Regions from separate parts of the Rossellomorea sp. RS05 genome, predicted to be linked through region 3. Evidence: riboswitches for the same ligand, from Rfam matches in the RefSeq annotation. Region 3 holds a riboswitch; each other region holds the start of a gene.
What was found. Region 3 has a riboswitch for cobalamin ahead of ABJ225_RS01355 (ribonucleoside-diphosphate reductase subunit alpha). Riboswitches for the same ligand answer to the same signal wherever they lie in the genome.
Positions count from the first base shown of each region.

Region 1: it holds a riboswitch for cobalamin, as region 3 does, so the genes downstream of both, metE (5-methyltetrahydropteroyltriglutamate--homocysteine S-methyltransferase) here and ABJ225_RS01355 (ribonucleoside-diphosphate reductase subunit alpha) in region 3, are expected to answer to the same signal.
Region 2: it holds a riboswitch for cobalamin, as region 3 does, so the genes downstream of both, ABJ225_RS04845 (ABC transporter substrate-binding protein) here and ABJ225_RS01355 (ribonucleoside-diphosphate reductase subunit alpha) in region 3, are expected to answer to the same signal.

Region 1 is NZ_JBDKWY010000002.1:333,280-336,556, reverse strand. Features, by position in the region: gene metE (5-methyltetrahydropteroyltriglutamate--homocysteine S-methyltransferase) at 1-1,671, opposite strand, end outside; cobalamin riboswitch at 1,811-1,995, opposite strand; SAM riboswitch class I at 2,057-2,165, opposite strand; gene ABJ225_RS09440 (6-phospho-beta-glucosidase) at 2,319-3,277, opposite strand, start outside.
Region 2 is NZ_JBDKWY010000001.1:941,370-944,646, forward strand. Features, by position in the region: gene ABJ225_RS04840 (FecCD family ABC transporter permease) at 1-436, opposite strand, end outside; gene ABJ225_RS04845 (ABC transporter substrate-binding protein) at 399-1,349, opposite strand; cobalamin riboswitch at 1,455-1,636, opposite strand; gene ABJ225_RS04850 (PadR family transcriptional regulator) at 1,804-2,358, shown strand; gene msrA (peptide-methionine (S)-S-oxide reductase MsrA) at 2,387-2,917, shown strand; gene ABJ225_RS04860 (phytoene desaturase family protein) at 2,962-3,277, opposite strand, start outside.
Region 3 is NZ_JBDKWY010000001.1:242,936-246,212, reverse strand. Features, by position in the region: gene ABJ225_RS01355 (ribonucleoside-diphosphate reductase subunit alpha) at 1-1,411, opposite strand, end outside; cobalamin riboswitch at 1,557-1,737, opposite strand; gene ABJ225_RS01350 (SurA N-terminal domain-containing protein) at 2,272-3,042, shown strand.

The DNA of each region.
Region 1 (3,277 bases), on a different contig from region 3:
CACGATTGTGATTGGACCAGTCAGCATGCCCTTTACAGGTTTTTCAGTCAGCGATTGCGCAAAGACCGTTTCATCCACTGTCATCGGTTCTTGGAAGCTGACGTCCCCGTGAATGATCGGAGGCTTTACACAACGCGATCCGTAGGACTGCACCCAGCCATTCTTCGTGAAGGCAAATCCCCCAAGCTTTTCACCGAAGTATTCCACCATATCCGTCCGTTCAAATTCTCCGTGCACCAGTACGTCCAAACCGATTTTTTCCTGGATGTCGATCCACTTCTCAATCTCTTCCTGGATGAACGTCCGGTAGTCCTGATCGCTTACGTCTCCCCTCCTCCACTTAAGCCGTTCTTTCCGCACCTCTTTAGTCTGAGGAAAGCTTCCAATCGTAGTGGTGGGGAAGAGGGGAAGACCGAGCTCTGACTCCTGAACGACCCGCCTCTCAGAGAATGGAGCACGTTGAAGGACTTCATTTCCGACCAGTTGCTCACTGTCTCTGAGTGTTCGGGATGGTTCGATATTGTCGAGACCGTCAGAGCTTTCCTTCAACTCATTTGAGATAGAAGGACGCCCTTCCTTGACCGCCTCCGTAACCGTGACGATTTCCTGCAGCTTTTCATCTGCAAAAGAAAGTGTGCGTTTGAGGTGTTCCCTCAGCCCTTCCTCTACTTTGACCGTGACGGGCACATGGAGCAGGCTCGATGACGGCTGAATGATTAACCGATCCTTTGAAACAATGCCCTCCAATTGCTTAAGCGAGGAGAGAGTCCGATCAAGATCTGCTTTCCAAATATTCCTTCCATCAATGAGTCCAGCAGCCAAGACCTTATCTTCTGGGAATCCATGGGTGTTCAGTGCCTGACGATTCCCTCCACCATCGTGTACAAAATCCAATCCGATCCCATGTACCGGCAGCCTGACCACCCTCTCATAGCGACTGACGCGATCAAAGTAGGTTTGAAGAATGACCTTGATTCCAGGTGCTGCCTTGATCAACGTGTCATAGACCTGCTCAAGCACCGTCCACTCATCCTCTGTCAGGTCGGTACAAAGCACGGGTTCATCGATCTGAACCCATTCGGCACCAGCCTCTTCAAGCTCCTTGAGAATGGAACCATACAACGGTACGAACCCATCGACCACGCTATCAAACTCTTCGAGGTCATATCCTTTGGACAGCTTAACGAACGTAACTGGTCCAAGGAGCACCGGCTTTCCAATGATGCCAAGCTGCTCCTTCGCCTCCTTGAAGTAGCGAAGCGGGGAATTATCGGCCAAAGAAGGCGTAGCTCCTTCCAGTTCGGGAACGATGTAATGGTAATTCGTGTTGAACCACTTCGTCATCGTGGATGCCACCGCATCCCCCGTCCCCCTTGCCATACCGTAATACGTTTGCAGCGAGACCTTCCCTCCCTCATGACCAAACCGCTTCGGGACCACCCCGAACATGGCGGCCGTATCCAATACATGATCATATAGGCTGAAGTCCCCGACGGGAATCAGGTCGATTCCTGCATCCGACTGCTTTTTAAGATGACGAAGGCGGATTTCATCTGTCTTCTCCACAAATTCTTCTTCCTTTAGCTTTCCTTCCCAAAATTGTTCCAGTGCTTTCTTCCACTCTCGTTTCTCACCGATCCTCGGGTAACCGAGATTTGAACTTTTCACCATATTGCTCACTCCTTCTCATTTTCTCTCCAATAAAAAAATCTCCCTTTCAGAGAAAGAGAGATTTTGCGCGCAATGAATAAACGTCGACATTCCTATGATGTCAACACGCGTTCCTCACTCCCCTCTATGACCCGTAGAGCTTAAGTGCACACAACAGGCAGGTCTCCTGACTCAGGTTCATCACGCCTTATCCCTTCCCATTCCCTTTAGAAACAGTGGATGTGATAAGTTGCTTCCCTTTACAGTGGCGGGACCGTACCGGACTTTCACCGGTTTCCCTTTTCAGCCATGCTTCCACACGGCACCTGTCGCATCTTCCTATTCAGTTCTCACCTCAACGAAAAAAGCCTCTCCACGATAGAGAGGCCCGGTAAAGGGATGTCCTCTCTTATTTTCCAAAGCATGACGCTTTGCAGGAATTAGCACCTTTTCAACAAGTGTTGAATGGTTGCCGGGTTTCACAGGGCCAGTCCCTCCACCGCTCTTCATAAGAGTATCGATCATATATTTGTCCGTTGAATAGGGTAATACTAGCATGCCAGCTTTTACTTTGTCAAAATATTTCTAACATTCGTCCGAAGGTCCTATTTGCCGTAGGGGTCACTCCAGCAAAACTCGTTGCCATAAAGAATGCCCCCTCTGGCACTTCAGAGGAGGGTCGACTTTGCATGGAACGCAGGAAGAAATTCGCGGTGGACGTCCAGCAGTTCATCCAATAATGGTTTTGCTCTTGAATCACTCGTAACCAGTGGATTGATTGCCATGGCGAGGAGGGCTTTTTCGTAGGAGCCTGACACGGCTGCTTCTGCCGCGGTCCGCTCAAAGGATTTGATCTGTTGAACAAGTCCGCTGACGGCTACAGGCAGTTCACCTATATGGATCGGTTTAGGCCCTTCTTTGGTCACGACACAGTTCAATTCCACGGCGGACTCATCAGGGATGCCCGTGATACTGCCATCATTTCTGACGTTCAGGGTCTGTACATCCCCTTTATCATTGAAGATTGAAGAAATCACATTGCAGGCGGCATCGCTGTAGTAGGCTCCTCCGCGCTCTTGAAGCTGCGGGGGCTTCACATCAAGGTCTTCGTTTTTATACAGCTCGAACAATTCATCTTCCAATCGTTGGACCACCTCGGCACGGGTTGTCCCCGTTTTGAATTCTTCCAGCTGCTTCTCGAGGATCTCACTGGTTTTGTAAAAATACCGGTGGTACGGACAAGGTATGACTCCGAGAGCCTTCAAGAAGACAGGATCCCATGGCAGTGGGGCGATATTTTTCATGCTGAGCTGCTTATCCTCATCACCCATCAGTTCCAGTACCTCATCAAGAGCGGACACCCCATCGACGGTGACATCCAGTCCGTACACCATATGATTCAAGCCGGCAAAACGGATATCGACGGAAGCGACCTCTACACCAAGGAGCCTGGCAATGGTCATCTTCGTATTGATCGGCAGGTTGCATACGCCCACGACTTTGGAATGCTTGCTGTATCGGAGCAACGCCTCCGTCACCATCCCAGCAGGGTTTGTGAAATTGATCAGCCATGCATCAGGGCAAAGACGCTGCATATCCTCTGCAATCTCAAGAAGAACTGGAATGG
Region 2 (3,277 bases), 700 kb from region 3:
TTGAAAACAGGATGCTTAGAAATGGGAGGGTGAATGGGCCGATGAACGGGATTGTCAAATGGAAAAAGAGCGTGACCACTGCCCCCACTGATGCTCCGGAAGAAACGCCCAAAGTGTATGGATCGGCAAGGGGATTCCGCAAGAGACCTTGAAAAGAAGCTCCCGCAACAGCAAGGGAGCTTCCTACAATCAGAGCCAGCAGGACTCTTGGAAGCCTGATGGAATAAACGATATTAATGAACATCTGATCTACCTCAGGTGGTACATCACGACCAACCATTTTCGCCCCGATGATCTGGATGATATCCAAGAACGGGACGCGGATTGTACCGACCGAGATGGCGACCAAAATAGAAATGATAAGGAATGAAAATGACGTAGCGTAACTGATCCAAATTTTATTCGTTGAATAGCTCCGGATAGACCGCTTTGGCAATTTCCTCTACTCCTTCTACGATCCTCGGACCTGAACGGGTCACAAGATCGGTGTTCACATCATGCACTTCTTTATCCTTGACGGCTTGTACGTCCTTCCATGCGCTGCGGTCTAGGACTTGTTGGACGGCTTGCTCACCGTAAGTCGTAATGATGACGTCAGGATTTTTTGCGAGTACGTCTTCTTCACTCACTTTGATCCAGCCTTCTTGATCTCCCATTACATTATCGGCATTGATGGTCGCAAGCATTTCATCCACAAAGGTATTCTTCCCGGTGGAATAGATTTCAGGCTCTCCGGACACTTCCACATATACGCTTTTCTTCTCTTTTACAGAAGCGGTTTTTTCTTTAATCGAGTCGATCCCGTCTTTCATGTCTGAAACGACCTTTTCCGCCTCTTCATTCTTCCCGACAAGCTTCCCGATATTCTCGATTGTTGTATAAACTTTATCAAAGCTCGACGCATCACGTACGACATATACAGGAATACCAGAATCCCTGATTTGATCAAGACCGGCTTTTGCTGATACAGCCGTGGATTCATGGGCAAGGACCAGGTCCGGTTTCATCCCTACGATCTTCTCGACGTTGAATTCCATTCCACCGATCTTCTCGATATCTGCCGCTTCTTCCGGATAGTTATCAAAATCGGTCACTCCGACGACGCTGTCTCCGAGCCCCAATTCAAAAAGGATCTCCGTATTACTTGGGATCAGGGTGACAATCTTTTCGGGTGCTTTCTCAAGGGTGATATCATCCCCGAGTGCATCCTCTACCGTGACGGGTTTGGATGCTGATTCACTGCTTTTTTCAGAGGTTTTTTCCTCTGCTTTGTTGTCTGTCGTTCCACATGCTGTCAATAATCCAAGCGCTAGGAACAGGGCTAATACGATCTTGATTGAATGTTTCAATCGTTTCTCCTCCTTATTCGTTCCAGGCGAAAGAAAAACATCCCTGCAACAGGGATGTTAGTGTAAAATGCATCAAGCACCGTACACCCTTCTATCCGCGTAGACGGTGTGATCAGAACATGGGCAGGTCTCCTGGCTCATGAGTATGCGCTCCCTCGCCTTCCCATTTCTCAGAAACAGTGGCGTTGAAGGAGCAAACCCATTTACAGTGGCGGGACCGCGCCGGAGTTGAACCGGCTTCCCTATTATGAGGCGTCAAGCGCCTCACCCATGATCGTTATGTAAGATTATCCACTCAGAATTATACACAAGTTTACAAGGATAGTGAATCTTTTTTCACATCCAGCATGTCGAATGCCGTCTTCTAAGGGCTTTGAGAATCCATTCATGATATAATGGACCATATTGAGAGATTCATCGGCCCAGCGCTTCAACATGATAAGGAGTTTTTTTTATGTCAATTCGATATGCACTGCTCGGTTTATTGGCCAAGCAACCTCAGACGGGCTATGACCTGTTCCATACATTCAAAACACAACAAATCTACTATTGGAGCTCTACCCACTCCCAAGTTTACAAGGAACTCGGGAAGATGGAAGAAGAACATCTGACCACTCATGATATCGTCTATCAGGAAGGCAGCCCCAATAAGAAGGTATACACCATTACCCCTGATGGAGAACGCCACCTGATCGAATGGATGATCCATACCAAGAGCAAACCAGCCAAGATCAAGGATGAGTTCCTGATCAAGACTTCTGCCTTTCACGTTATTTCAAAAGAAGAAGCCATCTCTCTCCTTCATCGGATGAAGGCGCATAACGAAATGGTGGTCACCGGGACCGGGCAGTGGAAGGAACAGACGTTTCAAGGCAAAAAGCCCGGGTATGAGCAGTTTGGAGAATATTTGACTGCGGAGTATGGAATCAGGTACGCGCAAATGTATGTCGATTGGTGTGACTGGGCGATAAAGGAGATTCAATCTCTTCCTGAAAATACGAAATCTTGACAACTACTATGAATTGGAGGACGAATTGATGGGTGCACATACACATTTGGCAACATTCGCAGGAGGATGCTTCTGGTGCATGGTGAAGCCTTTTGATGAGCTTCCGGGTATACACGGAATCGTTTCCGGCTACACGGGGGGGCACGTCAAGGACCCGGCTTACAAAGAAGTGAAGGAAGGAAACAGCGGTCACTATGAAGCGGTTCAGATCACATATGATCCCGACCTCTTCCCATACGAACGGCTGCTGGAGTTATATTGGCCACAAATCGATCCAACGGATGATGGCGGTCAATTCCAGGACCGTGGTGACCAATACCGCACGGCCATCTTTTATCATGATGAAGATCAGCGGATTGCAGCAGAAGCCACAAAAAAAGAGATCGAAGAAAGCGGCCGGTTTAAAAAACCCATCGTGACGGCGATTCTCCCTGCTTCCACTTTTTATCCTGCTGAAGATTATCACCAGGACTTCTATAAAACAAATCCCGATGAATACAAGGAAGACCGAGCCAAGTCCGGAAGGGACGAATTCATCGAGGAAAACTGGAAAGAATGATCACAAAAATGCCGCGTGGGTGTAAACATCCACGCGGCATTTTATTATCCAGTGGCTCTTCCGGCTTTCGCTTGTTCCTCGAGGATCAGCTCTGCTGTCAGTTGTCCTGACAATGAAACCATCGGGACCCCTCCACCTGGATGGGTCGATCCCCCCACAAAATATACATTGGACAAGATCCGGCTTTTATTCGGAACCTTGAAGCCTCCATTTAATTTTCGATCCGTCACCGTTCCATAGATCGAACCGCCATTCGACCCGTAAAGCTTCTGAATATCATTCGGTGTAAAGGTGTATTCAAACTCGATATGCTCCCTGAGCCCTTCTACACCCATGCGCTCCAGCTTGTTCAGGATCACT
Region 3 (3,277 bases):
CTCCAGGATTTTTATAGGTAATGATCTTCCCATCCTTGACTACTTCTTCTTCCATCACTGTCGGGCTCATGTTTTGAGCGATTTCCGTGCAAAGATTGCTGCAGTAGATCATGCCCTTATGACTATTCGCATTTTGACGGTTCACACTGTCGCGATAGAACATGTACGGCGTTCCTGTTTCAAGTTGGGAGATCATGATCCGCTTGAAGATATCGATCGCCGGGATGATTTCCTTGGACAAAGCCGGTTCGTTAACACATTCCCAGTACTTTTCGCGGAATGAACCGGATCCTTTTTCCTCATCGAAGTGATCTTCAAGGGCATAGCCCATGATGGTCTTGACTTCATGGGGATCGAATAGATACCAGTTTCCACGGTTTTCAACCTGCTCCATGAAGAGGTCAGGGAGACAGACGCCGGTGAACAGGTCATGGGTACGAAGACGCTCATCCCCGTTGTTCAGCCGCGTATCAAGGAAGGAGAAAATATCTTTGTGCCACACATCCAGATAGACGGCGATGGCTCCCTGGCGCTGACCGAGCTGATCCACGGAGACAGCCGTATTGTTCAGCTGCTTCATCCACGGGATTACACCGGAGCTGACCCCCTTGAATCCTTTGATATCACTTCCGCGACTTCTTACTTTCCCCATATAGATACCGAGCCCGCCTCCGTTCTTGCTCAATGTGGACACGTCGGTATTGCTGTCGTAGATGCTGCGCAGATCGTCTTCCACCGTATCGATGAAGCAGCTCGAGAGCTGTCCGTAACTCTTGCCTGCATTGGCGAACGTAGGGGTCGCCACGGTCATATATAGGTTTGAAAGCGCCCAATACGCTTCCTCCACGAGCATGAGCCTGTGTTCTTTCGGCTCATTCATCAGTAGCGTCATGGCAATGATCATGAATCGCTCCTGCGGAAGTTCATATAGGACTCCTGCATGGTCCTTTGTGAGATAACGCTCTGACAGCGTGACAATTCCTATGTAAGTGAACAGTTCATCCCGTTCAGGACGGATGAGACCCTCGAGATGATCCACCTCCTCCTTGCTGTAGGCATTCAGTAATGTTGGAGAGTACAAATTCTTCTCTGTGAGTGTCCCGATAAGTTCATGCAGGCCTTTATATAGCTCCATGCCCCTTGCATTTGAGCTGATGGCATAAAGATTCTTCAGATAAAGCGATGCTGCCACGTACGTCCAATCAGGTTCATTGGATGAGATCCGCTCAACAGCCGACAGGATCAAGAACTGAAGAAGCTGTTTTTCTTCCACTCCCGGCTGATCTTCTGTATACAGTGATACCTTTTGAGTGTATTCCTCCCAGTTCAATGATTCGTGGCTTTCCCGAAGCCCGTTTAGTAGACGTTCCGCTCTATGGGATGCCGTTGTTCCGTTAATGGTTGATGTCATATTAGTATTCCTCCCTTTAATTAGTCGGGAGAGGATAAAAAAAGCCCATCCTATTAAGATAGGATGGGCAGTCATAAACGATAGATTCACAAGGCATACTACGCCGAAGGTAATCCTCGCCTATCCTCCCAATTCCCGAAGAAGATAACACGTACTGATCTTGGCAGGTCTCCTGACTTGTGCTTTTTGCCTACTCGAAGGCCTTCCCGTCCGATGGACAGTGGCATTCCTTCTTTCGTTTGCACTTACAGTTGCGGGGACAGTCCCGGAATTTCACCGGGTTCCCTTTTAAGTCGATATCCGACACCACAATCATAGGTTATAAACAATATATTGTTATGAAGTTTAAACAAAACACAATATGTTGCGTCTTTTATATTAAACCAACTTTCTACATTTTACAACAGAGAAGCTCAAATGAAAAGAATGAAAGCAAGATGAATTTATGCCTACAATTATTTTATTCGTTAAATTCCACAGAAGAGTGGAACAAGACAGCGTGTAATCCATCCATATCGGTCCACATGACGCCAGACTTCCCTTGAGGAAATGCTGTTATCCCTTTATGATGCAATAGAAGGTTGTTTTGACCGTATTCTTAGGTCCCCTATTATTTTGAGCCGTTGAGATGGTACCCCCATCTGCAGCGGCTCCTTTTTTACCCTGAATTCCTTACAGTTATGTTTCATTCACCTGGCCGTCACACGCTTCCCTTGTGATAAACCCGCACTTTTCAAGACTTCTCTTCTATTTCAAGGGAATTACAAGGAAATTAATCCCCCCAAATACTTTCTTTTTCTTGAGGAATCCTTTAAAATGCCATTTAGAAGCTTGAAACCCAGTTTCGAAAGGAGATCACTATGAATAAACGTTTACTCACGATCCTTTTAGCGGCTATGACCGTACTGCTGCTCGCAGCTTGCGGGGCTAATGACGATAGTGCAAAAAAATCCGATGATAGTAAAAAATCCTCCGAACAGGCAAAAAGCGAGGAAGAACAAGCGAAACAAATGAAAGAAATGCAAAAAAAGATGGACAAGCAGAAAGTCGACAACGATAAAGTCGTCGCCATCGTAAATGATGAGAAAATCAAAGGGGAAGATTACAACAACGTACTTTCTTCTTCTCAAATGCAATATCAGCAAATGGGTCAGGATCCAACCTCTAAGGATGCTGCCAAGCAGATCAAAGAACAAACGATTGACAGTCTTGTAGGACAGACCCTTCTGCTTCAACAAGCGGATAAAAAAGGGTACAAAGCTTCAGATGACGAAGTGGACAAGCAGCTCGAAGAAGTCAAAAAGCAATACGAAGATGATAAAAAGTTCAATGCGGCCATGAAAGATGCCGGATTCACCATGGATGAACTGAAAAATCAAATTGCCGAAAACATCAAATATACAAAATATGTCGATAAAGAAATCAAGACCGAAAAAGTAACAGACGATGAAGTGAAGAAAATGTACGAACAGTACGCGAGCCAAAGCGGCCAAGATTCAAAAGATGCACCAAAACTTGAAGATGTCGAGCCTCAGCTCAAATCACAGCTTGAACAGCAAAAGAAACAAGAACAGCTTGTGAAGCACGTGGAAGATCTCAAGAAAAATGCAAAAGTCGACGTGAAAATCTAATTTCAAAAAGGACATCCCGACGGATGTCCTTTTTTTATGTTTCCCACTGAACGTTGAGGGTATTGAACTACCAAGACGGAAAGGAGGAACTGACGTGGAGAAAAATAAGAACGACCAACCAGAACAGACGGGTGAAAACCGTGAGAACCTGGACCGTGAAAAGGAACAGACAGTCGACTCAATTCCTTTGGATGACTAAAAAAAAGAACTCCATGATGAAAAGAAAAAGCATAAA